2 regions of the Limnohabitans sp. INBF002 genome follow, and region 2 is predicted to be linked to the other one. Evidence: predicted binding sites of a transcription regulator. Region 2 holds the regulator's gene; the other holds the start of a gene.
What was found. Region 2 encodes NrdR, which represses ribonucleotide reductase genes. Its sites were predicted from a motif close to CACNANATNTNGTG; they were not measured.
Positions count from the first base shown of each region.

Region 1: QMG15_RS02085 (ribonucleoside-diphosphate reductase subunit alpha) is a predicted target of NrdR. The motif match lies at 6,298-6,311, and genes of this name have one in related genera.

Region 1 covers NZ_AP027055.1:401,904-414,083, forward strand. The annotation lists gene QMG15_RS02065 (carbohydrate kinase family protein) at 31-930, shown strand; gene QMG15_RS02070 (DUF167 domain-containing protein) at 953-1,261, opposite strand; gene QMG15_RS02075 (histone H1-like DNA-binding protein) at 1,344-1,817, opposite strand; gene QMG15_RS02080 (ribonucleotide-diphosphate reductase subunit beta) at 2,009-3,217, opposite strand; gene QMG15_RS02085 (ribonucleoside-diphosphate reductase subunit alpha) at 3,302-6,181, opposite strand; gene ampD (1,6-anhydro-N-acetylmuramyl-L-alanine amidase AmpD) at 6,571-7,140, opposite strand; gene QMG15_RS02095 (PP0621 family protein) at 7,145-7,357, opposite strand; gene ccsA (cytochrome c biogenesis protein CcsA) at 7,354-8,166, opposite strand; gene ffh (signal recognition particle protein) at 8,223-9,605, shown strand; gene miaB (tRNA (N6-isopentenyl adenosine(37)-C2)-methylthiotransferase MiaB) at 9,682-11,025, opposite strand; gene QMG15_RS02115 (carbonic anhydrase family protein) at 11,284-12,180, shown strand, end outside.
Region 2 covers NZ_AP027055.1:1,717,431-1,729,610, forward strand. The annotation lists gene QMG15_RS08425 (peptidylprolyl isomerase) at 1-275, shown strand, start outside; gene QMG15_RS08430 (UDP-2,3-diacylglucosamine diphosphatase) at 282-1,100, shown strand; gene QMG15_RS08435 (DUF349 domain-containing protein) at 1,213-3,951, opposite strand; gene QMG15_RS08440 (lytic transglycosylase domain-containing protein) at 4,041-4,880, shown strand; ZMP/ZTP riboswitch at 4,885-5,014, shown strand; gene glyA (serine hydroxymethyltransferase) at 5,068-6,312, shown strand; gene nrdR (transcriptional regulator NrdR) at 6,698-7,147, shown strand; gene QMG15_RS08455 (GspH/FimT family pseudopilin) at 7,201-7,722, shown strand; gene QMG15_RS08460 (hypothetical protein) at 7,713-8,213, shown strand; gene QMG15_RS08465 (PilW family protein) at 8,210-8,959, shown strand; gene QMG15_RS08470 (hypothetical protein) at 8,956-9,591, shown strand; gene QMG15_RS08475 (type IV pilin protein) at 9,599-10,009, shown strand; gene ribD (bifunctional diaminohydroxyphosphoribosylaminopyrimidine deaminase/5-amino-6-(5-phosphoribosylamino)uracil reductase RibD) at 10,061-11,164, shown strand; gene QMG15_RS08485 (riboflavin synthase) at 11,195-11,875, shown strand; gene ribBA (bifunctional 3,4-dihydroxy-2-butanone-4-phosphate synthase/GTP cyclohydrolase II) at 11,872-12,180, shown strand, end outside.

The DNA of each region.
Region 1 (12,180 bases), 1.3 Mb from region 2:
TTTCTTCTTTAATTTTCGAAAGTAGTTTTTATGGCATCGCTGATTTGCGGCTCGCTCGCGTTCGACTCCATCATGAGCTTTGAAGGCCGATTTGCTGAGCAAATCTTGCCTGACCAACTGCACATCTTGAATGTGTCGTTCTTGGTGCCGGCCTTACGCCGGGACTTTGGTGGCTGCGCGGGCAACATTGCCTACAGTTTGAAAGTTTTGGGCGGCACACCGTTGCCCATGGCCACTTTGGGCACAGATGCTGGCGATTACTTGCAGCGCTTGGAAACTTTGGGCATTTCCACCGAGTTCGTGCGCCAAGTGTCAGACACGTACACCGCACAAGCGATGATCATGACCGACCGTGACAACAACCAAATCACGGCATTCCACCCTGGCGCCATGATGCAAGCGCACATCACGCAGATTGAAAAGCGCTCCGACATCAAGCTGGCCATCATTTCGCCCGATGGCCGTGATGCCATGGTGCAGCACGCTGAGCAGCTCAAAGCCGCAGACATTCCTTTTGTGTTCGATCCAGGCCAAGGCCTGCCCATGTTTGATGGCGCTGATTTGTCGCGCTTCATCGACCAAGCCACTTGGGTCACCGTGAACGACTACGAAGGCAAGATGCTGAGTGACCGCACAGGCTTGAGCCATGCAGACATTTCACGCCGCGTACAAGGCCTGATCGTCACATTGGGTGCCGAAGGCTGTGAAGTGTGGGTCGATGGCGAAAAAACCCTTGTGCCGCCTGTCAAAGCCGCTGCGGTGGTGGACCCCACGGGTTGTGGCGATGCATGGCGCGGTGCGTTGTTGTTCGGCTTGGAGCAAGGTTGGTCGCTGGCCAAGTGCGCTGCTTTGGGTAACCAAGTGGGCGCACTCAAAATTGCACAACGCGGTCCCCAAAACTACTCTGTCGAGGGTTTGACCATTGCGTAAAAGGTGAGGCGCTGTGTGCGCCTTAACCGACCAAGGCTGACCATTCGGCTTTGACACAAGCAGCTGCGTTGATCCGCAGCTGTTTTCGTTTGGAAGTCTGCCCACGGACCAGTTCGACATCGCGCTTGGCAACGCCCAATGCGTCTGCGAGCCAGGCGATGAGCGCCAAATTGGCTTTGCCATCTACGGGGGGCGCATGCAAACGCACACGCAAGGCGCCATCGTGAGAGCCGTCAGCCTGTGTGCGCGAGGCGTTGGGAATGACGTGGATGTCCACGATCACCGCACCTGTTTTTTCCAAGCGAAGGTAAGAGGTGGTCGGTAGGGTCATGGGCTAGGGATGAAGAAAAAGCCCGAAACCTTGCGGTATCGGGCTTGAGCTAACGGTCAACCGTTGCCTTGATCAATACAGATTAAGGCTTGCTAGCTGTTGGGAAAGGCCAAGCAGCTTGCGGGTTTAACGTTGTCTGTGCGTGGGCAGCGGGTGCTTTCGCAGCTTTCTTTGCAGCAGGCTTTTTAGCGGCTTTTTTCGCAGCTGGTTTTTTGGCAGCAGGCTTTTTAGCAGCTGTTTTCTTTGCTACTTTTTTAGCGGCTGTTTTTTTGGCAGCAGGCTTTTTAGCGGCAGCTTTTTTAACGGCTGGCTTCTTAGCTGCTACTTTCTTCGCTGCTGGCTTTTTGGCCGCAACTTTTTTGGCAGCAGGCTTCTTAGCTGCTACTTTTTTAGCTGCTGGCTTTTTAGCTGCAACTTTTTTGGCAGCAGGCTTCTTAGCCGCTACTTTTTTAGCTGCTGGCTTTTTAGCCGCGACTTTTTTAGCTGCTGGCTTTTTGGCCGCGACAGCTTTCTTTGCAGGGGCTTTTTTAACAGCCGATTTTTTTGCAGTTGCCATTTTCTGTTCTCCTAGATCGAATTTAGATCATTGGGTGAAAAACACTTCGCACGGTTTTTTGTGTGCAAAGCGATTCATGGCGCTGGACCCGGGTCCAACCCCATGAACAGGGTGCGTCCACCACCACACCTCGTGAGCGGGTGTTTGTAGCTGTGGTGGACAAATTGGGTGACATGTGTGTGTTTAAGCCATCAATCCCAGGAAAGAGCACCACCAGATTGGTACTCGATCACACGGGTTTCAAAGAAGTTACGTTCTTTCTTGAGGTCGATCATCTCGCTCATCCAAGGGAACGGGTTTTCTTCATTGGGGAACAGGGCTTCCAAACCGATTTGCGTGGCGCGGCGGTTGGCGATGTAGCGCAAGTAACCTTTGAACATGGATGCGTTCAAGCCCAACACGCCACGTGGCATGGTGTCTTCTGCATAGCGGTATTCGAGTTCAACGGCTTGCATGAACAAGGCTTTGATTTCTTCTTTGAACTCGGCTGTCCACAGTTGTGGGTTTTCGAGTTTGATCTGGTTGATCAAATCAATGCCAAAGTTGCAGTGCATGGACTCGTCACGCAAGATGTATTGGTACTGCTCTGCAGCGCCGGTCATCTTGTTTTGGCGACCCAAGGCCAAGATTTGTGTGAAGCCAACGTAGAAGAACAAGCCTTCCATCAAGCAAGCGAACACGATCAACGACTTCAAGAGTGTTTGGTCGGTTTGCAGTGTGCCGGTGTGGAAGTTGGGGTCCATGATCGCGTCGATGAACGGAATCAAGAACTCGTCTTTGTCGCGGATAGATTTGACTTCGTGGTACGCGTTGAAGATCTCGCCTTCGTCCAAGCCCAAAGACTCGACGATGTATTGGTAGGCGTGTGTGTGAATCGCTTCTTCAAACGCTTGGCGCAACAAGAACTGGCGGCACTCAGGCGCGGTGATGTGGCGGTAAGTGCCCAACACGATGTTGTTGGCAGCCAAAGAATCGGCCGTCACAAAGAAGCCGAGGTTGCGCATGATCAAGCGGCGCTCGTCATCGGTCAAACCATTCGGGTCTTTCCACAAAGCGATGTCGCGTGTCATGTTCACTTCTTGCGGCATCCAGTGGTTGGCGCAAGTGGCGAGGTATTTTTCCCAAGCCCATTTGTATTTGAAAGGCACCAACTGGTTGACGTCGGTTTGACCGTTGATGATGCGCTTGTCCGCTGCGGTGACACGGCGTGTGCTACTGGCTGCAGCTGAAGCCGCAGGTGCAACAGGTGCAGTTGCACCATCATTCAAAGTGCGGGTAGCCGCAACAGGCTGCATGGCAGGTGTCGCAGAAAGAGGTGGGAGTTCCATCGAGCGGTTGGGTAAACCGCTTGCAAGAGGTGATGGCGATGAGGGCTTGACTTCTTCGTCCCAGGTCAGCATAAAAAATTATCCAATGTGTGAATTATGAATGCAACGAAGACAAACGCAAAGCATTCGTGAACTTCGTTGCAAGTTTTTGTTGTATCACTGACACGATTCGCAGGTGGGGTCATCCACGCCGCAGAATTTAATGTCGGTGGCGGGGATGGCATTCATCTGCGCTTGCGCTGCAGCGGCGGCTGCTTCGAGCGCGCTCATGCCACCTGCTGCTGGGCCCGAAGACACAGCGTTGTGTGAACCGGCTTGCACGGTTGATTTCTCAACTTGTTGTGCGCTGGATGTGCGGAGGTAGTACGTGGTCTTCAAGCCGCGCAACCAAGCGAGCTTGTAGGTTTCGTCGAGCTTCTTGCCAGACGCGCCCGCCATGTAGATGTTGAGTGACTGCGCTTGGTCAATCCACTTTTGGCGACGCGATGCCGCTTCGACCAACCAAGTGGCTTCCACTTCAAATGCGGTGGCATACAAGGCTTTGATTTCTTGTGGCACACGGTCGATGGCGCGCAAGGAGCCGTCAAAGTGTTTCAAGTCCATCACCATCACGTCGTCCCACAAGCCAAGGCGCTTCAAGTCATGCACCAAGTAGTGGTTGATGACCGTGAATTCGCCGGACAAGTTGGACTTGACCGACAAGTTGCCAAAACAAGGCTCGATCGAAGCATCCACGCCAATGATGTTGGAGATGGTCGCTGTTGGGGCGATGGCCACGCAGTTGGAGTTGCGCATGCCGTCTTTGGCGATCTTGGCGCGCAGAGCGTCCCAATCCATGGTCTTGCTGCGGTCCACTTCGAGGTAGCCGCCGCGTGCTTGGGCCAGCATGTCGAGTGAGTCGATGGGCAAGATGCCCTTGTCCCACAGCGAGCCTTTGTAGCTGGCGTATTGGCCGCGCTCTTTGGCCAGCTCTGACGACGCCCAGTAAGCGTAGTAGCAAACGGCTTCCATGGAGCGGTCAGCGAACTCAACCGCTGCTTGTGAAGCGTAAGGCACGCGCATTTCGTACAAACTGTCTTGGAAGGCCATGATGCCCATGCCCACAGGACGGTGACGCAAGTTAGAGTCACGCGCTTTTTTGACCGCGTAGTAGTTAATGTCGATCACGTTGTCGAGCATGCGCATGGCCACTTTGATGGTGCGCTTGAGCTTGTCGTGGTCGAGTTCTTTGCCGTTGGGGCCGTCTTTCAAGTGTTGAGACAGGTTGACGGAGCCCAAGTTGCACACCGCAGTTTCGGTGTCGCTGGTGTTCAAGGTGATCTCGGTACACAGGTTGGACGAGTGCACCACGCCCACGTGTTGTTGGGGTGAACGCACGTTGCATGGGTCTTTGAAAGTGATCCATGGGTGGCCAGTTTCAAACAACATGGTGAGCATCTTGCGCCACATGTCGGTCGCCTGCACGGTTTTGCAAGGCTTGATTTCACCGCGCTTGGCTTTGGCTTCGTAGGCCACGTAGGCTGTTTCGAAGGCTGCGCCGAACAAGTCGTGCAAATCAGGCACATCAGAAGGCGAGAACAAGGTCCACTCGCCTTTTTCCATGACACGACGCATGAACAAGTCAGGGATCCAGTTGGCGGTGTTCATGTCGTGGGTACGACGGCGGTCGTCACCGGTGTTCTTGCGCAACTCGAGGAATTCTTCGATGTCCAAGTGCCAAGTTTCGAGGTAGGTACAGACAGCGCCTTTGCGCTTGCCGCCTTGGTTCACTGCCACGGCGGTGTCGTTGACGACCTTCAAGAATGGCACCACGCCTTGTGATTCGCCGTTGGTGCCCTTGATGTGGCTACCCAAAGCGCGCACGCGGGTCCAGTCGTTGCCCAAGCCGCCGGCAAATTTAGACAACAAGGCGTTTTCTTTGATTAACTCATAGATGCCGTCCAAGTGGTCAGGCACGGTGGACAAGTAGCAGCTCGAGAGCTGTGAACGCAAGGTGCCGCTGTTGAACAGGGTGGGCGTGCTCGACATGAAGTCGAAAGACGACAACACTTCGTAGAACTCAATCGCGCGGGCTTCGCGGTCCACTTCGTTGAGCGACAGGCCCATGGCCACGCGCATGAAGAACGCTTGTGGCAATTCGATGCGGGTCTTGCGCACGTGCAAGAAGTAGCGGTCATACAGCGTTTGCAGGCCGAGGTAATCAAACTTCAAGTCGCGGTCGGCCTTGAGGGCTGCGCCCAAGCGTGGCAGGTCGAACTGCAACATGGCTTGGTCGAGCAAGTCGTTGTCCACGCCTTTTTGGATGAACTGAGGGAAGTACTCAGCGTAGTGCTGGCCCATGTCGGCGTGCAGCACTTCTTTGCCCAACACTTCTTTGGCGATGGTGTGCATCAACAAGCGAGCGGTGGCGTAGGTGTAGTCGGGGTCTTTCTCGATCAATGTGCGCGTGGCCAAAATGGCTGCCTTGTAGACCTCGTCCATGGGGACGCCGTCGTACAGGTTGCGCATGGTTTCCGCCATGATGGGATCGGGTTTGACGTCAGCGCCCAAGCCAGCGCATGAGTCGTTGATCAGACGCTGCAGGTTGTGCATGTCCAACGCCACGCGTTGACCGTTGTCGATCACGTGCAATGTAGGAGCTGCAGGCGTTTGCTCTTCTTTGATATGCGCACGTTCTTGGTTGCGACGCTCGCGGTACAACACATAAGCACGGGCAATTTCATGGTGACCGCCGCGCATCAGACCCAATTCAACTTGGTCTTGCACGTCTTCGATGTGGAAAGTGCCGCCGCCTGGACGTGAGCGCATCAACGCGCGGACCACCGCTTGTGTCAGCGCCTCAACCATTTCGCGAACGCTGGCCGATGCTGCGCCTTGTGTGCCGTGCACAGCCAAAAAGGCCTTCATCATGGCGACGGCAATCTTGGCGGGTTCGAATGGCACCACAGCGCCGTTGCGGCGAATGATTTGGTAATGCGCCAACATGGTTGGGTTCTCGGTGGCTGCGCGGTCGTGCGCGACAGACGGGTTACCCATAGGGCTTGCGTGCACAGAGGTCTCAGCTGTTTGCATGTCTTTTTTCTTCCTGGTGAGCGGTTCGATAGTGCGTACAAAAAGCGGTGCCGCGACCGCTTTTGTGAAATTCAGGTTGACACTATATCTGGTGTTTGGCGGGTTGCCAATACGCTACAGGTAGTGTTTTGATGGGAAATGCTTACATTTGAAAATGTCACAAATGCTTGGTGCGCCATGCACGCTTTTGGACCTCCGTTGCAGATCAATATCGACGGGAATTTGTTATCAAAATCGAGTACTGGCGCTGCATTGCAAGTTATTTCCCGCGCTAATGCGCATGGGGTCTAGACGCGTCGTTCAAATGCACAAGCACTGTGCAAAAAAACTTTTTTTTGAGAGATGACGAAAAGTTAATTTTTCGTGGGGAAACTGTTCGCAGACCAGCCCAAAGACTGCTGCAAAAGTTGCCAATCAAACCCTGCGCCGGGGTCTTGTTTGCGCGTCGGTGCCACGTGTTCATGGCCTGCGATGTGATGCAACGTGTAATGTTGTGCGATGGCGGCACACACGCTGCTGAGGGTTTCGTACTGCGGGGCTTCAAAGGTGTGGCCTTCTAAGCCTTCGAGTTCGATGCCAATGGAGAAGTCGTTGCAGTTGTCGCGGCCTTGGTAGCTAGAGCGGCCCGCGTGCCATGCGCGGTCGTCGCAGCTGACGAACTGAAGGAGAGCGCCATCGCGGCGAATCACAAAGTGCGCGGAGACCTCAGCGCCACGAATCTGTTGGAAGTAAGGGTGCGCGTCCCAATCGAGCGTGTTGGTGAACAGCGCTTCTATTTCGGGGCCACCGTATTGGCCTGGCGGCAGGCTGATGGAGTGCACCACCACCAGATCAATCGAGGCATTCGCTGGACGGGGGCCAAAGTTGGGCGAGGGCGTGTGCTTGGCAAAGCGGTACCAGCCGTCGCGCCACAGGGTGGTCATGGGCTCAGCCTTCATGGCTGTCGCGGTGCGCTGCACTGCAATACAGGCCGTGCGAGCCACGAATGGCATCGTCTTCTGGCACATGGGTGCCGCAGTGGGCGCAAGGCACCATCACTTGTGGGCCTGACTTTTTGCTTGACGGTTGGTCGGGCTTGCGCTGCTGGCGAATCCACCAGATGCCAGCCAAGACGATGAGCAGCAACACGAGGTACTTCATGCCACGCGCCCCAAAACCACTTCCAGCACAAAGCGTGAGCCCGCATAGCCCAGCAGTAGCAAGCCGGTGCCGATGTAGAGCACACGCACCGCTTTGCGGCCACGCCAACCAAAGCGACTGCGGCCCACCAGCAGTACCGCAAAGGTGAGCCACGACAGCATCGAGAACACCGTTTTGTGGTCCCAGCGCCAAGCGGCTTGTGCGCCATACAGGCTATCGCCAAACAGCCAGCCTGCGGCCAAGGTGGCGGTGAGCAACACAAAACCCGCCGTCACAAAACGAAAGGTCAAGCGTTCCAACGTGAGCAAAGGCAAGCCCACATGGGTGTCTGCGCCCATGCGCATGTGCTTTTCAGCACGGGTCATCAGCCAGGCATGTACCACTGCGGCCGCAAACAAGCCGTAAGAGGCCACGCCCAAAGCCAAGTGCAGCGGCAGCCAAGGCGATGTTTGTGTGTGCAGCGCGGTGCCAGGAAATGCTGCGGCCAGCAACACGACGGCGGCCCCCACGATCGACAGCGTCCAGCGTGTGCGCAGTTGGGGAAACCAATGCTGTTCCAGCACATAAAACGTGAGCATCAGCCAAGCTGTGACCGACAGCGCTGGCGCAAAACCAAAGCGCAAACCGCCATCTTGCGGCGCAAACAAGGCAAATACCAGCCCCAGACCATGCAAAGCCCAAGGCACGCTCAAGAGGCGGTGACCCATGTTGGCGGCCACGCGTGGGCCGATGAGTGCCGTCAATGCGTAAGCGGCTGCCGTGGGCACTGCGAGCCAAAGGTTGAGCGGGATGTCGCTGGCTAAAATCATGGCAACAGTTTAGCGTTTCGCTACACACAGAAAACCAGCCCTTCAAAGGGGTTTATATGGCCTCAGCCCTTACCGACAAACTCTCGCGCCTCGTCAAACACATCAGCGGACAGGCCCGCATCACCGAAAGCAACGTGGCCGACATGTTGCGCGAGGTGCGCATGGCCTTGCTCGAAGCCGACGTGGCGCTGCCCGTGGTGCGCGACTTCATTGCCCGCGTCAAAGAAAAAGCCCTCGGTCAAGAAGTGATTGGCTCGTTGCAGCCAGGCCAAGCCTTGGTCGCCATCGTCAACCAAGAGTTGGCCGCCACCATGGGCGAAGGTGTGAGCGACTTGAACCTCGCCGCCCAGCCGCCCGCCGTGATTTTGATGGCCGGTTTGCAAGGCGCAGGTAAAACCACCACCACTGCCAAGCTGGCGCGTTGGCTCATCAACCAACGCAAGAAAAAAGTGTTGACGGTTTCAGGCGACGTGTATCGCCCGGCTGCCATTGAGCAGCTCAAAACCGTCACCGCTCAAGCGGGGGCCGAATGGTTCCCCAGTACGCCCGACCAAAAGCCAGCCGACATCGCGCGTGCTGCGTTGGATTACGCACGCAAGCACTACTTTGATGTGTTGTTGGTCGACACGGCCGGTCGCTTGGCGATTGATGAAGCCTTGATGGCTGAAATCAAACAACTGCACAGCGTCTTGAACCCCGTTGAAACCTTGTTTGTGGTCGATGCCATGCAAGGTCAAGATGCCATCAACACGGCCAAAGCTTTCAGCGATGCGCTGCCTCTGACGGGCATTGTGCTGACCAAGCTCGATGGCGATTCACGCGGCGGTGCCGCTTTGTCGGTGCGCCAGATCACCGGTGCGCCCATCAAGTTTGCGGGCACCAGCGAGAAGCTGGACGGCTTGGAGCTGTTCGATGCCAATCGCCATGCCGGCCGCGTGCTGGGCATGGGCGACATCCTGACCTTGGTCGAGCAAGTCACCGCCGGTGTGGACATGGCGGCGGCGCAAAAGCTGGCCGAGAAGGTCAAACGCGGCGATGCCTTTGACTTGAATGATTTCTTGGCGCAAATTCAGCAAATGCGCTCGATGGGCGGTTTGTCCACCATCATGGACAAATTGCCTTCGCAAATGGCGGCCAAGGCGGGTCAAGTGGACATGGACAAAGCCGAGAAAGACATTGGCCGCAAGCAAGGCATCATCCACAGCATGACGCCGCTGGAGCGCCGCAAGCCCGAGCTCATCAAAGCCACGCGCAAGCGCCGCATTGCCGCAGGTGCGGGCGTGCAAGTGCAAGACGTGAACCGCTTGCTCAAAGAGTTTGAGCAAATGCAAACCATGATGAAGAAGATGAGCGGCGGCGGCATGATGAAGATGATGAAAAAGCTGGGTGGTATGAAAGGCATGATGGGCGGCGGTGGCGGCTTTCCCGGCATGCGCTGAACCTCTCGCGCTTAAAACAAAAAGCCCTGAAACCTCGCGGTCTCAGGGCTTTTTCAATGTTTGACGACAGCGAGCTTTAAGCCGACTCTTTCACAAACACCTCGCCACGCAGCGAGTGCGGATTGGCTTCGGTGATTTTCACGTCAATCAGTTGGTTCATCAGGCGCTCAGGGTTGGGGCCGCCTTTGAAGTTGACGATGCGGTTGCACTCGGTGCGGGCGCGCAGCTCAGTGGCGTCTTTCTTCGAGTAACCGTCCACCAACACGCGTTGCACGGTGCCCACGCGTTGCACGTTGATGTCGCGCATGTTGTCTTCGATGATTTTTTGCACCTCTTGCAAGCGGCGCAGTTTCACTTCGTGTGGGGTGTCATCGTGCAGGTTGGCCGCAGGCGTGCCGGGGCGGGGGCTGAAGATGAAGCTGAACGAGTTGTCAAAGTACACATCGTGCATGAGCTTGATGAGCTTTTGGTGGTCCTCTTCGGTCTCGCCGGGGAAGCCCACGATGAAGTCTGAGCTCATGGCCATGTCGGGGCGAATGGCGCGCAGTTTTTTGACCGTGCTTTTGTATTCCATGGCGGTATAGCCGCGCTTCATGGCCATCAAGATGCGGTCGCTGCCGTGCTGCACGGGCAAGTGCAAGTGGCTGACCAGTTGGGGCACCTTGGCGTACACATCAATCAGACGTTGCGTGAACTCGTTGGGGTGGCTGGTGGTGTAGCGGATGCGCTCGATACCGGGAATCTCGGCCACGTACTCGATGAGCAGCGCAAAATCGGCAATCTCAGAGGTGCCGCCCATGGCGCCACGGTAAGCGTTGACGTTTTGGCCCAAGAGCGTGACTTCTTTTACGCCTTGCGCGGCCAAGCCCGCCACTTCGACCAACACGTCGTCAAACGGACGGCTCACCTCTTCGCCGCGGGTGTAGGGCACCACGCAGTAGCTGCAATATTTGCTGCAACCTTCCATGATGCTCACATAGGCGCTGCCGCCTTCGACACGGGCAGGGGGCAGGTGGTCGAACTTTTCGATTTCGGGAAAGCTGATGTCCACCTGTGGCTTGGCCAAGCTTTCGCGTTGGTTGAGCAACTCAGGCAAACGGTGCAGGGTTTGCGGGCCAAACACCACGTCCACATAGGGCGCGCGGGCAATGATGGTGTCGCCTTCTTGGCTGGCCACGCAGCCGCCCACGGCAATCTTGACGCCCTTGGCTTTCAAATGCTGGATGCGGCCCAGGTCGGAGAACACCTTTTCTTGGGCTTTCTCGCGCACCGAGCAGGTGTTGAAGACGATCAGATCGGCTTCCTCGACATCGTTGGTTTTTTCGTAACCCTGTGCTTCGCCCAGCACGTCGACCATCTTGTCCGAGTCGTACTCGTTCATTTGGCAACCGAAGGTTTTGATAAAGACTTTGCGGCTCATGGCTGAGCCTCCCCGTGGGGATAAAAGCAGCGGTTCATGGTGTTGATCCAGAGGCTGTGGAAGAAGCTCACGATTGTAGTGTCGGCTTATCTTGCGCACGTTTATTGCTTTTATCAGTTGCGGCAATAATTTGCCGTCTTTTGTTGGAATTAAAGCTTGTGTCATATCAAGCCGATACCCACTGACTTGCCCAAACAGGGGCGTGCACTGCGCGTTGCTGTTTGGCTTTATCAAATGCACCCACTCAAGTGAATGGCCATGAAAAAATATTTACGACTGATCATTGAAATCGTCATGGGTCTGCTGCTCGCAGGCGCTTTGGCTTTTGGTTACTGGAGCTACACCGGTAAAAACCACATCATGAGCGAGCTGACGGAAGCCAGCGAAGGCGCGACCGAAGCCCAACAAGAACTCGAAAAGCTGACCAAGGAATTGGAAGAAGCCAAAGAGAAGCTCGAAGAAGCTGAGCCTGCCGCCCAACAAATGATGGCGGTCAAAGAATCCTTCAGCAACGGCGTGGTTTTGCAAGACTACGAAGCGTTCATCAAGGCTCAAAAGGGCCCAGTGACCAGCGAACGCCAATTGGGCTTGGGCGCTTTGCGCTTGTTGACCAAAGGCGCTGAAGACCCAGAGACCGTCAGCGCTTTCCAAAAGGCGTTGGAAATGGCCGAGTGGTCGTCACGCTTGAAGTCGATTTGTGCGGCTCAAAATGCCTTGGCTGCGGCCGGTCAAAAAGTCAAAGTGTTGGCTGACTGCGCTGCCGAGAAAGAAGCCAAGGGCCACAAAAAAGGCCACGCTGTCCATTGGGACTACGCGGGCGAGATGGGCCCAGAGAACTGGGGCGATGAGTTCCCCACGTGCGGCAAAGGCACTAAGCAATCGCCTTTGAACATCACCGGTCCTTTTGAGAAATCGAAAGACGTGTTGGTGGTCAACTACAAAGAAGGCCCGCTGAAAATCTTGAACAACGGCCACACCATCCAAGTGAATGTCGAGCCAGGCAGCACCTTGAAGATCAACAAGGATGTGTACAACTTGTTGCAATTCCACTTCCACCGTCCCAGCGAAGAGCAAATTGACGGCAAGCCCATGGCCATGGTGGCGCACTTTGTGCACAAAAACGCCGATGGCAAGTTGGCTGTGTTGGGCGTGTTG
Region 2 (12,180 bases):
ACAACGGCCTCAAAAACAACCACTACACGCTGGCCATGGCCCGCACGTCTGACCCACACTCGGCCACCGCCCAGTTCTTCATCAACGTGGCTGACAACGAGTTTTTGAACCACAAAGCACCCAGCATGCAAGGCTGGGGCTATGCCGTGTTTGGCAAAGTCGTGAGCGGCAATGACGTGGTCGACAAAATCGCCGCCGTCAAAACCGGCCGCAAAGGCTTCCATGACGACGTGCCCAAAGAAGACGTGGTGATTGAGAAAGCCGTCGCGCTCTAATCACGGATGACGCATCTGCCACCCGCGCCTAGCGAGACACCGTGTGTGCGGGCCCAGCCCGCGTGGCAGCGCATCGACTTCATTTCCGACCTGCACCTAGATGCAGGCGAGCCTGCCACCTTCGAGGCGTGGGCCCAGCACATGGCACACACCCCAGCAGACGCCCTCTTCATCTTGGGCGATTTGTTTGAAGTGTGGGTGGGCGATGACAACCCAGACCCCTTCGCCCTGCAATGCATGGCCGTTCTCAAAGCCACGGCGTTGCGCATGCCTGTGTATTTCATGTGCGGCAACCGCGACTTTTTGGTGGGCGCTGAGTTGCTCAGCACCACGGGCATGCAAGGCCTGAGCGACCCCACGGTGCTAGACCTTGGGACTGCGGGAGATTCAACGCCCACGCGCATCTTGCTCAGCCACGGCGACGCGCTGTGTTTGGACGACCACGATTACTTGGCGTTTCGCGCCCAAGTGCGCCAATCTGAATGGCAAGCCGCCTTCTTAGCCAAACCTTTGGCTGAGCGCCAAGCCTATGCGCGCAGCGTGCGCGCCCAAAGCGAAGCACTCAAACGCAGCCACGCTGATTACGCAGATGTAGACACCCAAGCCGCCATCGCATGGCTCAAGGCCACGGATGCGCAAGTGCTGCTGCACGGCCACACCCACAAGCCTGCTGTGCATGACTTAGGTGACGGCCTGAGCCGTTGGGTACTGAGCGATTGGCATGCGGATAGCCAACCACCTCGCTTGGAGGTGCTGAGCTGGTTACGAGAAGAAGCGCACAACCCCACGCACGGGCTGCGTCGATTGACCTTGACTACAAACTAGGGCCTTCACCGAAGCTTGATTGACGCGCTATCGCAACACACATAAAAAACGGCGCTGATAGGCGCCGTTTTGTTTGACTTGGGAACAAGCCCCCTTTGTGCGTGCTGATAACTTAGCGCTTGAGCAACACTTTCAGCGCCGCTTGCAAGCGACGAGCTGCGGCTTCGTCATACGCACCACCCAACACTTGCGCGGCGTCAGCCGCCCAAGTCATTTGTGGAGATGGGTCGTTGCGACGTGTGAGCATTTGCAACTGCAAAGCACGACGGGCATCCATCTGCGCAGCGGGCGTGGGCAAATCAGCCGCCACTTCCAAACGCAACAACGGCGTAACCGCGTCACCTTTAGGCTGAGCGGCCAAGGCTTGTGACCATTGCGTGCGTTGGGCTGGCGACAGTTTGCTGCCAATCGCTTGCGCAGCTGGCAGTTGCGCGGCGTCGCGCTTTTCCCACGCGTGCATGAGCTGGGTCAGCACTTCGCCATGGGCTTGTGCAGCCAAGCGGCGCAAGGCGTCTTGTGCAGATTCCAAGGCGTGACGTTGGGCGCGGAAAGCCGCGTCACCCAAACGAGGACCACGTGGTGCAAAGCCCTCGCGACCACCGTCGCGTGAAGGCTTGCCATCACGGCCAAAGCTAGGCTTGTCGCCAAACTTGCCACCGGGCTTGCCATCACGACCACCGCGCGCTGCAGGGGCAGCCTCGGTGCGCTTTTGGCCTGGGCGGTCATCGCCACGCACAGCCACCACTGGACGGGGGGCTGCTTTTGGCTTGACGGGCGCAGCTTCAGCCACGGGTTCAGCAACGGCGTCCTCTGAAACTGAGGCGTCCGTGACGTCGCCAGCGCTTGTGTCGCTGGGTGCGGTTTCTGTAGCGGGGGCTTCAGAGGCATCGCTGGGTGTCACAGCTTCTGCAGCTTGTTCAATCGAAGCAGCTGGGGTGGCCGCAGCCGCAGGGCTTGCCACCACTTCACCGCGAGCGATTTGTTCCAGTGCTTGCATGGCCGCACGAATGGCCGCGCCGTCGCCTTTGGCTGTGGCAGAGTCCAACGCTTTGGCGGCGTCAAGCACGGCTTTGTCGTACGGCGTCAGCGCGGCTTGCGATTGCTCGCGCACCGACGATTTGCGGGCAAAGGCTTCGTCAATCGGTTGGCGGAAGGCGTCCCACAATTTTTGTTCTTGCTTGCGGTCCAACACCACGGTGTGGGCTTCTTCTTGCCAACGCTGTTGCAGCGCTTTGACAGCGTCCACACGCAAGCTGGTAGCCGCACCCAAGGCTTGGGCTTCGGCAATCAAGGCGTGACGGCGAGCCAAGCTGGCTTTTTGTGCGTTTTCCAACGGCTCGTGTGCGGCGTGAATGGCGGTTTTCCAAACGGGCTGCAATTCAGCAAACATTTTTTCGCTCAGGTGGCCGCTCTCGCGCCAGCGTTGGGCGAACTGGTGCAACTGACGCGCCACGCCTTTCCAGTCTGGGCCATTGGCGTGTTCAACCGACCAGGCTTTGACTTCTTCAATCAAGGCCAAGCGCTGGGCTTTGTGCGCAGTGGTTTGCGCGCGGGCTTCTTTGAGCCAGGCGTCCACCACTTCGTGGGCGCGGTTACAAGCCGAGTCGAAACGCTTCCACAACGCGGGGTTGGGCGCGGCTTCTTTGTCGATTTTTTTCCATTGCTCGCGCAAATTGCGCAAGGTTTCTTGCATTTTGCGACCACCCATGGCGGGGATGCGCGCCACGTCGTCGGCTTTGGCCGCAGGTTTTTCAGCTTCCACGGCTTGCGTTGTGGCTTCAGGTGCGGCGGTCTCAGCCGATGGCGCTGCTTCTGCGACGCTTGGGGCGACTTCTGCGGCAGGAGCCTCTGTAACAACCGGCTCAATCACCACAGCCTCTTGCGCAGCGTCCTCCGCCTTGGCCGCTTTAGCCTTCGCAGGCTTAGCCGCAGGCGCGGGCTTGAACAAAGCCTCGGCTTGCATGGCCAGCTCTAAACGCTTTTGGTCCACCACAGCCTTGTCGGCAGTGGGTTTGACTTTGCGGGTGGCATCCACGCCAGCGGCAGCGGGCTTGGGGGCTTTGGCAGGTGCAGCGGCTTGGGGCAACACTTCGCCACGGGCCACACGAATTTGGTCAGACCAGGCGGGCACGGCGGGCAATGGCGCGGCAGCATCGGCAGCAGCGGCTTCGGTCAGTGTCAACGCCTCGCAGAAAGCGGTCCACACGGCTTGCACCTGTTGGGTGCTGGTTTGCAAAGCAGGCGCAAATTTGGCGTCCACGCTGGGCCATTGGGCGTCTGCCGCCAAGGCTTGGGCTTGTGCCACCCAACGGTCGAGGTCGGCTTGCAGCGCATCGCGTTGGGCCAAGGCATCTTGCCAAGGTTTGGTGGACAACACTTCAATGCGCTGGGCCAACAACACAGCGGCTTCGCGCTGCACTTGGGTTTGGTGTTGCAGGTCTTCAATGGCTTTGACGCGCTCGGCCAAGGCGGTTTTCAAACCGGCCAATGGCTCGCGAGACAACGGGGCACCGGCTTTGGCAGCATCACGCTGCCAACCCATGGCATCGCCCAAATTGATGTGGGCCGCATCGCGCAGGGCTTCGCCTTTGGCGGCCCACTCTTGCACCAACGCATCTTGGTCTTTGCTGCGGCGCAGCTCGTCGAGCTTCTCGCGCAGCACTTTGGCGGCGCCCTTGTCGCGGTGGCTCATTTCGTCGAAGACGGCTTGCAGTTGCTCCAACGTGGGCTGGCCAGCCAGCCAGTCGCGCAGGCGCGCGGTGCGGTCTGCCGAGGTGGAAACGGTAAAGGCCCCGCCAGTCAATTTGTCTAAGGCGGCGAGGTCGAGGGGTTTGTTCGAAGAATCAGTCACAAGTAGGGCTCACAGTAAATTAGAGGCGATTGTCGCCGAGGCTTTAAAATTTTGGCCTATTCGCTATTTATAAATTTATGCCTATTCCTATGTTCGCCAGATTACAGCTAGGTCTACGTACCTTTGCAACGGACGTGGCGCAAGGTTTTTTTGCCATTTCTCACAACGGCTTGGCCGTGGTGGGCTTGTCCATCTTCTTTTTCGCCGTGGCGCTGACGGTGCGCCCCGACCTGCGTGTGGTGACAGAAGCCAAGGTCATCAGCTGGCTACAAGAGCGCCAGTACGACGAAACAGGCATCGCCACTGATGCCGAGGCGGTTGACCGTGCCACCGCCACCGACCCCCGCGACCTGCCCAAACAACAAGCCAACCTCGCCTATTGGTTGAGCAAAAAATACCGCGTGGCGCCAGAACCTTTGAGCGCTTTGGTCTCAGAAGCCTACGACGTGGGCCCCAGCAACCAAATTGAGCCCACCCTCATCTTGGCCGTCATGGCTGTGGAGTCTGGCTTTAACCCCTTTGCCCAAAGCCATGTGGGCGCCCAAGGCCTGATGCAAGTGATGACCAAGGTCCACGAGCAGAAATACCAAGGCTTTGGTGGCGCTTTGGCCGCGTTTGACCCCGTGGCCAACGTGCGCGTGGGCGTCAACGTGCTCAAAGAGTGCATCAACCGGGCAGGTAGCTTGGAAGGCGGCCTCAAGCTCTATGTGGGCGCTGGCAATATGAAAGACGACCAAGGCTACGCTGGCAAGGTCATGGCCGAAAACGCCCGCCTGCAACAAGTGGCCAAAGGCGTGAAAGTGCCAATTACCCCGCCACCGTCGACGGCTGCCGAGGCCGCCACGGCCCGTTTGGAAAGCCTGTGGGAGAAAGCCCAGCGCTTGACGCCCTTTGGCAAAGACCCCAAAGACGACGAGGAACCACGGTAAACTCTGTTTCGCGCGCAACTGGCGATAGGCGTGCGGGGCACCAGCCCCGTACCGCTGACGTGGATGTATGACCACTGGGAAGCGCGCAGCCTCTTTCATGAAGAGGTGTTTTGCCGTTCGCCTGGGCAGCCCTGCCGCTCTTTTCCGAGTTATAGCCGGGACACCACCTTTTTCTAGGACTGCCAGTATGTACGACCGCAACATCACCATCGAACAAACCGATCCAGAACTCTGGGCTTCTATTCAGGCCGAAAACGCCCGTCAAGAACACCACATCGAGCTGATCGCCAGCGAGAACTACGCGTCTCCTGCCGTCATGCAAGCCCAAGGCTCGCAACTGACCAACAAATACGCCGAAGGCTACCCTGGCAAGCGCTACTACGGTGGCTGCGAATTCGTGGACGTGGCCGAGCAACTGGCCATCGACCGCATCAAAACCATCTTCGGTGCCGACTGCGCCAACGTGCAACCCCATTGCGGCGCCTCGGCCAACGAAGCCGTGTTCCTCGCGTTCTTGAAGCCCGGCGACACCATCATGGGCATGAGCTTGGCCGAAGGCGGTCACTTGACCCACGGCATGGCCCTGAACATGTCTGGCAAATGGTTCAACGTCGTGTCTTACGGCTTGGACGCACAAGAAGCCATCGACTATGAAGCGATGGAAGCCAAAGCCCGCGAACACAAGCCCAAGCTGATCGTGGCGGGTGCATCGGCTTACAGCTTGCACATCGACTGGGCACGCTTTGCCAAGATCGCTAAAGAAGTTGGTGCGATCTTCATGGTCGACATGGCCCACTACGCTGGCTTGATCGCCGCAGGCCAATACCCCAACCCTGTGCCTCACGCCGACGTGGTGACCTCCACCACCCACAAGAGCTTGCGCGGCCCACGCGGCGGCATCATCTTGATGAAGGCAGAGCACGAAAAAGCCATCAACAGCGCCATCTTCCCAGGCCTGCAAGGCGGCCCGTTGATGCACGTCATCGCCGCCAAGGCTGTGGCGTTCAAAGAAGCCATGCAGCCTGAGTTCAAAGAGTACCAAGCCCAAGTGGTGAAGAACGCCAAGATCGTGGCTGAGACCTTGACCGCACGCGGCCTGCGCATCGTCAGCGGCGGCACACAAAGCCACGTGATGTTGGTGGACTTGCGCTCCAAGAAGATCACCGGCAAAGAAGCCGAAGCGGCTTTGGGTGCAGCGCACATGACGATCAACAAGAACGCCATCCCGAACGACCCAGAGAAACCATTCGTTACCAGCGGTGTGCGCATCGGTACCCCGGCGATGACCACACGCGGCTTCAAAGACGAAGAAGCCCGCATCACCGCCAACTTGATTGCCGACGTGTTGGACAACCCACACGACGAAGCCAACATCGCGGCGGTGCGTGCCAAGGTGCATGCGCTGACTTCTAAGTTCCCTGTTTACAAGTAACTTGCCATCAGCCCCCGTCCTTTGTGTCGGGGGTTTTTGTTTGTCTGCTTCTGTTTTGTGTTGTTTCGCTCGTGACGGGTTCTCTCCGGAGAGGGCACGGGTTGCAGGTACGGCGGGCTCTTCATGCTGGGGTACCAGAAATCATCGCCCGCCGCACCTACAACCCGCGCTGTTTGAGTTTAGAAATGGTTCGCTCGTTGCTACGCAACTTTGCCTGAGGATGGGCACGAGTGAAATGCGCGAGCGAAGCAAAGCACGACGCAGACTGAGGGTGTTTGGTATTGGCCGCTGACGATTTCTGGTACTCCAGCATGAGGAAGCGGCCAATACCAAATGCCCTCAGCGAGCCCAGTAAAAAGTACAAAAGCAAAAGAGAGAACAAAACATGAAATGTCCCTTCTGCGGCCACCTAGAAACCCAAGTCGTCGAGACCCGCATGTCCGAAGACGGCGACTCCATTCGCCGCCGTCGCCAATGCGGCGCCTGTGAAAAGCGTTACACCACCTATGAACGCCCCGACGTCAGCTTCCCCAACATCGTCAAAAAAGACGGTCGCCGCATCGACTACAAGCGCAACAAACTCCTCGAATCCATGGGCCTCGCCCTGCGCAAACGCCCTGTCAGCACCGAACAGGTCGACAACGCCATCGAACGCATTGAAGAAAAACTACTCAGCCTCGGCCAACGCGAAGTGCCCTCCACCCGCATTGGTGAGTTGGTGATGCGCGAACTCAAAAAACTCGACAAAGTCGCCTACATCCGCTTTGCCAGCGTGTACCGCAGCTTTGAAGACATCGACGACTTCAAGAGCTTGGTGGACGAAGTTCGCAAGTAGTTTTCGAGTCTCAGCCATGCGCTGACACACGTTACAAACCTAGCATTTGCGCCATGCAAACGCTGGGTTTTTTACTGTCTCAACGCCCCAACCTGCGAGGTTTCAGCCTCGTTGAGTTGCTGGCGTGCCTAGCCATCATGGCCATCACCGCCGCATTGGCCGTGCCCAACTGGCAGCGCTTTCAAGAACGCAACCGTGTCGAGGCCATGCGCGACCAGCTGGTGAACGATTTACAAAGCGCACGCCTTCGCGCCATGCAGCGCGGAGAAACCTTGCAACTCGCACGTTTGCGCGATTGCACATGGGGAGCCTCCACCAACAACGATTGGAGTTGCGGCTGGGAACTGCGCGTGAAATCAAGCCAAGCTGTGCTGCAAACGTCGCAAAGCCCAACCCCACTGCAAGTGACATTTAGCAAGTCAGAGCCGCTCGACATCAGCCCGCGTGGCGACCTTGGCACTGTGGGAGATCGTTGGGTCATCAAGTCACGACAAATCGCCTTCAACATAGCCAACACTTTGTGTTTGAGCAGCGCCAGCCGTTTGCGCTGGCAATCGGGTGAGTCATGCAGCTGAAGCGCATGCAAGGGTTTGCCTTGATGGAAGCAATGGCCGCACTGCTGGTCTTGGTGCTTGGCATCTTGGGCTTGTTGTGGATGCACCAACAAGCCTTGGTCTTGCAACGACAGCAACTCATGCGCTCGGTCGCCATGGGCATCGCCGACGATTTGGCCGAGCGCATGCAGCTCAACGCACCACAGCATGCGATGTACGCCAAAACATGGGGCGCGCTCAGCAACCCTACCGGCCCTGACTGCGCATCCACCGCGTGCAGCCGTCCCGAGCTCGCGCAGTGGGACATGCAGCAACTCCAAGCCAGCTTAGACAGCCAACTGCCAGAAGGCGATGCAACGGTCTTTGCCTTAACGGGTCTGAGCAACTGGTGGGGCATCGCCATTGCTTGGCGTGACGCAACAGAGACCTATCGCACCGATGCCGCGGCAGGCACCCCACCCTGCCCCGCACAAATGAGCTGTTTGCGTCTTTTCATAAGGCCCACACGATGAACGCCCCCGCGCAGCAGGGCCACACCTTGCCTGAACTGTTGATTGGCGTCGCATTGGGACTCGGGGTCATCGCCGCAGCCATTGCGGCATACGGGGCCAGCAAACAAACCTGGGCATCCATGGCCGCGGCCGATGCCGTTCACGCCAATGCACGCGTGGCCTTGCGCAACATGCGCGAGCAAGCCCACATGGCGGGTGCGGCATATCTGAAGCTGAGCAGCAACGATGGGCCAATCACCATCGACGTGTCGACAAGCGAACAACCCGGAGAGCCCGCGCTAGGCGGCATCAACGGCAGCACATCGGTGGAGAGCATCTCCTTGGGGCATTGGCATGCGGTTGATGCCATCGACTGCCAGGGCAACACAGGCAGCACACACAGCACCGTGCGCAACGACTACAAGCTCAACACCAACAAAGAGCTGAGCTGCAAAGACCTGAACCTCAACAACAGCACCTACCAAGCACTCGCTGAAGGCATCGAAGATTTTCAACTGCGCTACGCCGAAGCAAACCCAATCACGCAGACCCTTCAGTGGAAAACCGCCAACCAAATGACCGCCATGTCGCAGGTGCTGGCAATAGAGGTGTGTCTGCGCGTCGCCAGCATCCACCCTGTCAACCAAACAAAGCCCAACCCCCGCCACACAGGCTGCCAAGGCGAAGCACTGGCAGCCGATGGTCGCGCACGACGCGTATTCCGCCGAGTCATGGCTCTGCGCAACCGCGAAGGTGTCATGCCGTGAAGCGCCAAACACATGGCAACGGCTTTGCCTTGCCCACCTTGATGGCGATGCTCGCACTCGCCAGCATCGCCACGCTGCTGGCCTTGCGTAACCTGTGGGTGAACGAGCAGTTGCTCAACGCCGAGTCAGACCAACTGCGCACCCAACACAAAGCCCAAGCCGTGTTGGCCACGGCCTTGGCTGACATCGTTGGCACCACAAATGCAACAAATGGCAGTGGTGAAGTGGCGCTCAACTTGCGCCACACCATGGGCAACACCACGCAAACACATGCCTTCTTTCCTGCCTCGATGTCTGAGTACGACACGCTGCGCCAGCGCCTAGGCCTCAGCCCATGCAGCGCGGGGATTTGCGCCCCCAATACGTTAGAGGTCAACGCCACCAAAGCAAGCTATTGGAAAACACAAACGGCCACAGCCGTGACCGTCAGCGCCAATGACACACCCGACGGCGAGAACACGGCTTGGTATTGGGTCGAAATTTTTCCGCAAGCCAACGCCAGCACCTTCGTCTATCGCATCACCGTACTCGCCAACGGCGTGACGTCCAGCAGTGCCGTGTTGCAAGCCATTTGGACGCGCGACACCTCCACCACAGGCCAGTGGCGCAGCTGGCACCTGCTGCACGACTGAACACACCATGACACACGCGCACCTGTCAAAGGGCTTCACCCTCATTGAGCTGCTCATCACGCTCGCCTGCATCGCCGCACTCACCAGCCTCGCATGGCCCAGTTACCAAAGTTTGATTTTGCGCAGCCAACGCGCCCAAGCGCGCGCATCGTTGTTGCAAGCTGCGCATTGGCTTGAACGCGCGGCCAGCGCGAATGGAAACTACCCCCCAGCCGCCGAAGTTCCCTCCAGCGTGCTGCACATTGAAGGCCAACGCTACACAATGCGCCTCAGCAGCACAGCACAAAGCTACACGCTCAGTGCCACGCCTTTGGGTGCGCAAACAACAGACCCCTGCGGCACTTTGACAGTCAACCACCTCGGCGTGCGCAGCGTGCAAGGTGTCAGCCAAACTGCGGCGCAGTGCTGGAGTCGATAGGCCTTCGCCATGGCCACATGAACTGCAGGTCTCGCCATTCATAATTGCGCCATGAGTTTTTCTGAGCACGACACCCCCCACATGACGAGCGCCTTGGCCCTGGCGCGCGAGGCTTTGTTCTTGACCTCGCCCAACCCCCGCGTGGGCTGCGTGATCGTAGGCGCGGACGGTTCAGTGCTGGGCAGCGGCCACACGCAACGTGCAGGCGAAGCCCACGCCGAAGTGATGGCCTTGCGCGATGCACAAGCCAAAAACAACGATGTCAAAGGCGCCACAGCGTATGTGACGCTAGAACCCTGCAGCCACCAAGGCCGCACCGGCCCCTGCTGCGACGCACTCATCCACGCTGGCTTGGGCCGTGTGGTGGTAGCCGAAGGTGACCCCAACCCACAAGTGGCAGGCCAAGGCGTGGCACGTTTGCGTGCCGCAGGCGTGCAAGTGGACGTGGGTTTACTAGCCAACGAAGCACACGAACTCAACATCGGTTTTTTCAAACGTATGACGCACGGCACGCCCTGGGTGCGCATGAAAGTGGCCGCCTCGCTCGACGGCCAAACCGCGCTGGAGAACGGCGTGAGCCAGTGGATCACCTCTGCCCCCGCGCGTGACGACGGGCACGCCTGGCGTGCCCGTGCTTGCGCGGTGCTCACCGGCATCGGCACCGTGCTTGAAGACGACCCGCAACTGGATGTGCGCGCCGTGCCCACCCCGCGTCAGCCCACCTTGGTGGTGATGGACAGCCAACTCGAAACCCCGCTCACGGCCAAGCTCTTTACCCCGCAACGTCCTGTGTGGATTTACTGTGCGGTCGACAACGCCGAGCGCCGCCAAGCCCTTGAAGCCAAAGGCGCCCAAGTGGTGTGCCTGCCCAATGCGTCTGGCAAGGTGGACCTTGCGGCCATGCTCCAAGACCTTGGCCAAAAGCAAATCAACGAAGTGCATGTGGAAGCCGGCCACAAACTCAACGGCTCTTTGTTGCGCGAAGGCTTGGTGGACGAGCTGCTCACCTACCTCGCGCCCAAACTGATGGGCCAAGGCCGAGGCATGACAAATTTGGGGCCTTTCACGACTTTGGACGATGCAAAAGCCCTCGCGTTTCACGAAGTGACACAAATCGGCCCTGATTTAAGGATATTGGCGCGCCTGAGCCGGTAAGCGGGGTGTAAACCTGCGAAAATATCGCCCATGTTCACCGGAATCATCACCGGCGTGGGGCGCATCACCGCTGTCCACGACCTGGGTAGCTCTTTAAACCACGGCAAGCGTCTCACCATTGAAGCGCCTGCTGGGTATCTCGACGACGTCACACTGGGGGACAGCATCGCGCTCAACGGCGCTTGCATGACGGTCACCAGCTTCGACCTCGACACACACACCTTCACCATCGACATCTCTGTGGAATCACTGGCTCGCACCAGTGGTCTGAGCGAGCTTGGCCGCGTCAACCTTGAAAAAGCGTTGCGTGCCCATGACCGCTTAGGTGGCCACATTGTGTCGGGCCATGTGGATGGCACAGGGCACGTGAGCCACTTTGCGCAAATCGGCGAAAGCTGGGAGCTGCGCATCATGGCCCCCACCGACCTCGCCAAATATTTGGCTTTCAAGGGCTCCATCACCATCAACGGGGTGAGCCTGACCGTGAACCGTGTGCAAGACTTCTTCAACGCGGACGGCCCACTGGGCTTACGCGGCTCGGAAGTCAGCATCAACCTCATTCCTCACACTGTTGAAAACACCGCTTTGGGTTCGCTCAAAACAGGTAGCACAGTGAACCTCGAAATTGACACCGTTGCCCGCTACGTTGAACGCATGTTGCGTGTTGACGCCTCGCTGGGTGACGCTGCCGCATTGAAAGCCCAACCATGAGCGCAACCCAAGGCTTAACGCCCGTCGCTATTTCCCCTGTTGAAGACATCGTGGCCGACATGAAGGCCGGTCGCATCGTGATCTTGGTCGACGAAGAAGACCGCGAGAACGAAGGCGATTTGGTGCTGGCGTCTGACCACGTCACCCCCGAAGCCATCAACTTCATGGCCCGCTTCGGCCGTGGTTTGATTTGCCTCACGCTCACGCGTGAGCGTTGCGAATATTTGAAGCTGCCGCCCATGGCTGCACGCAATGGCACGGTGTACAGCACCGCGTTCACCGTGTCCATCGAAGCCGCTGAGGGC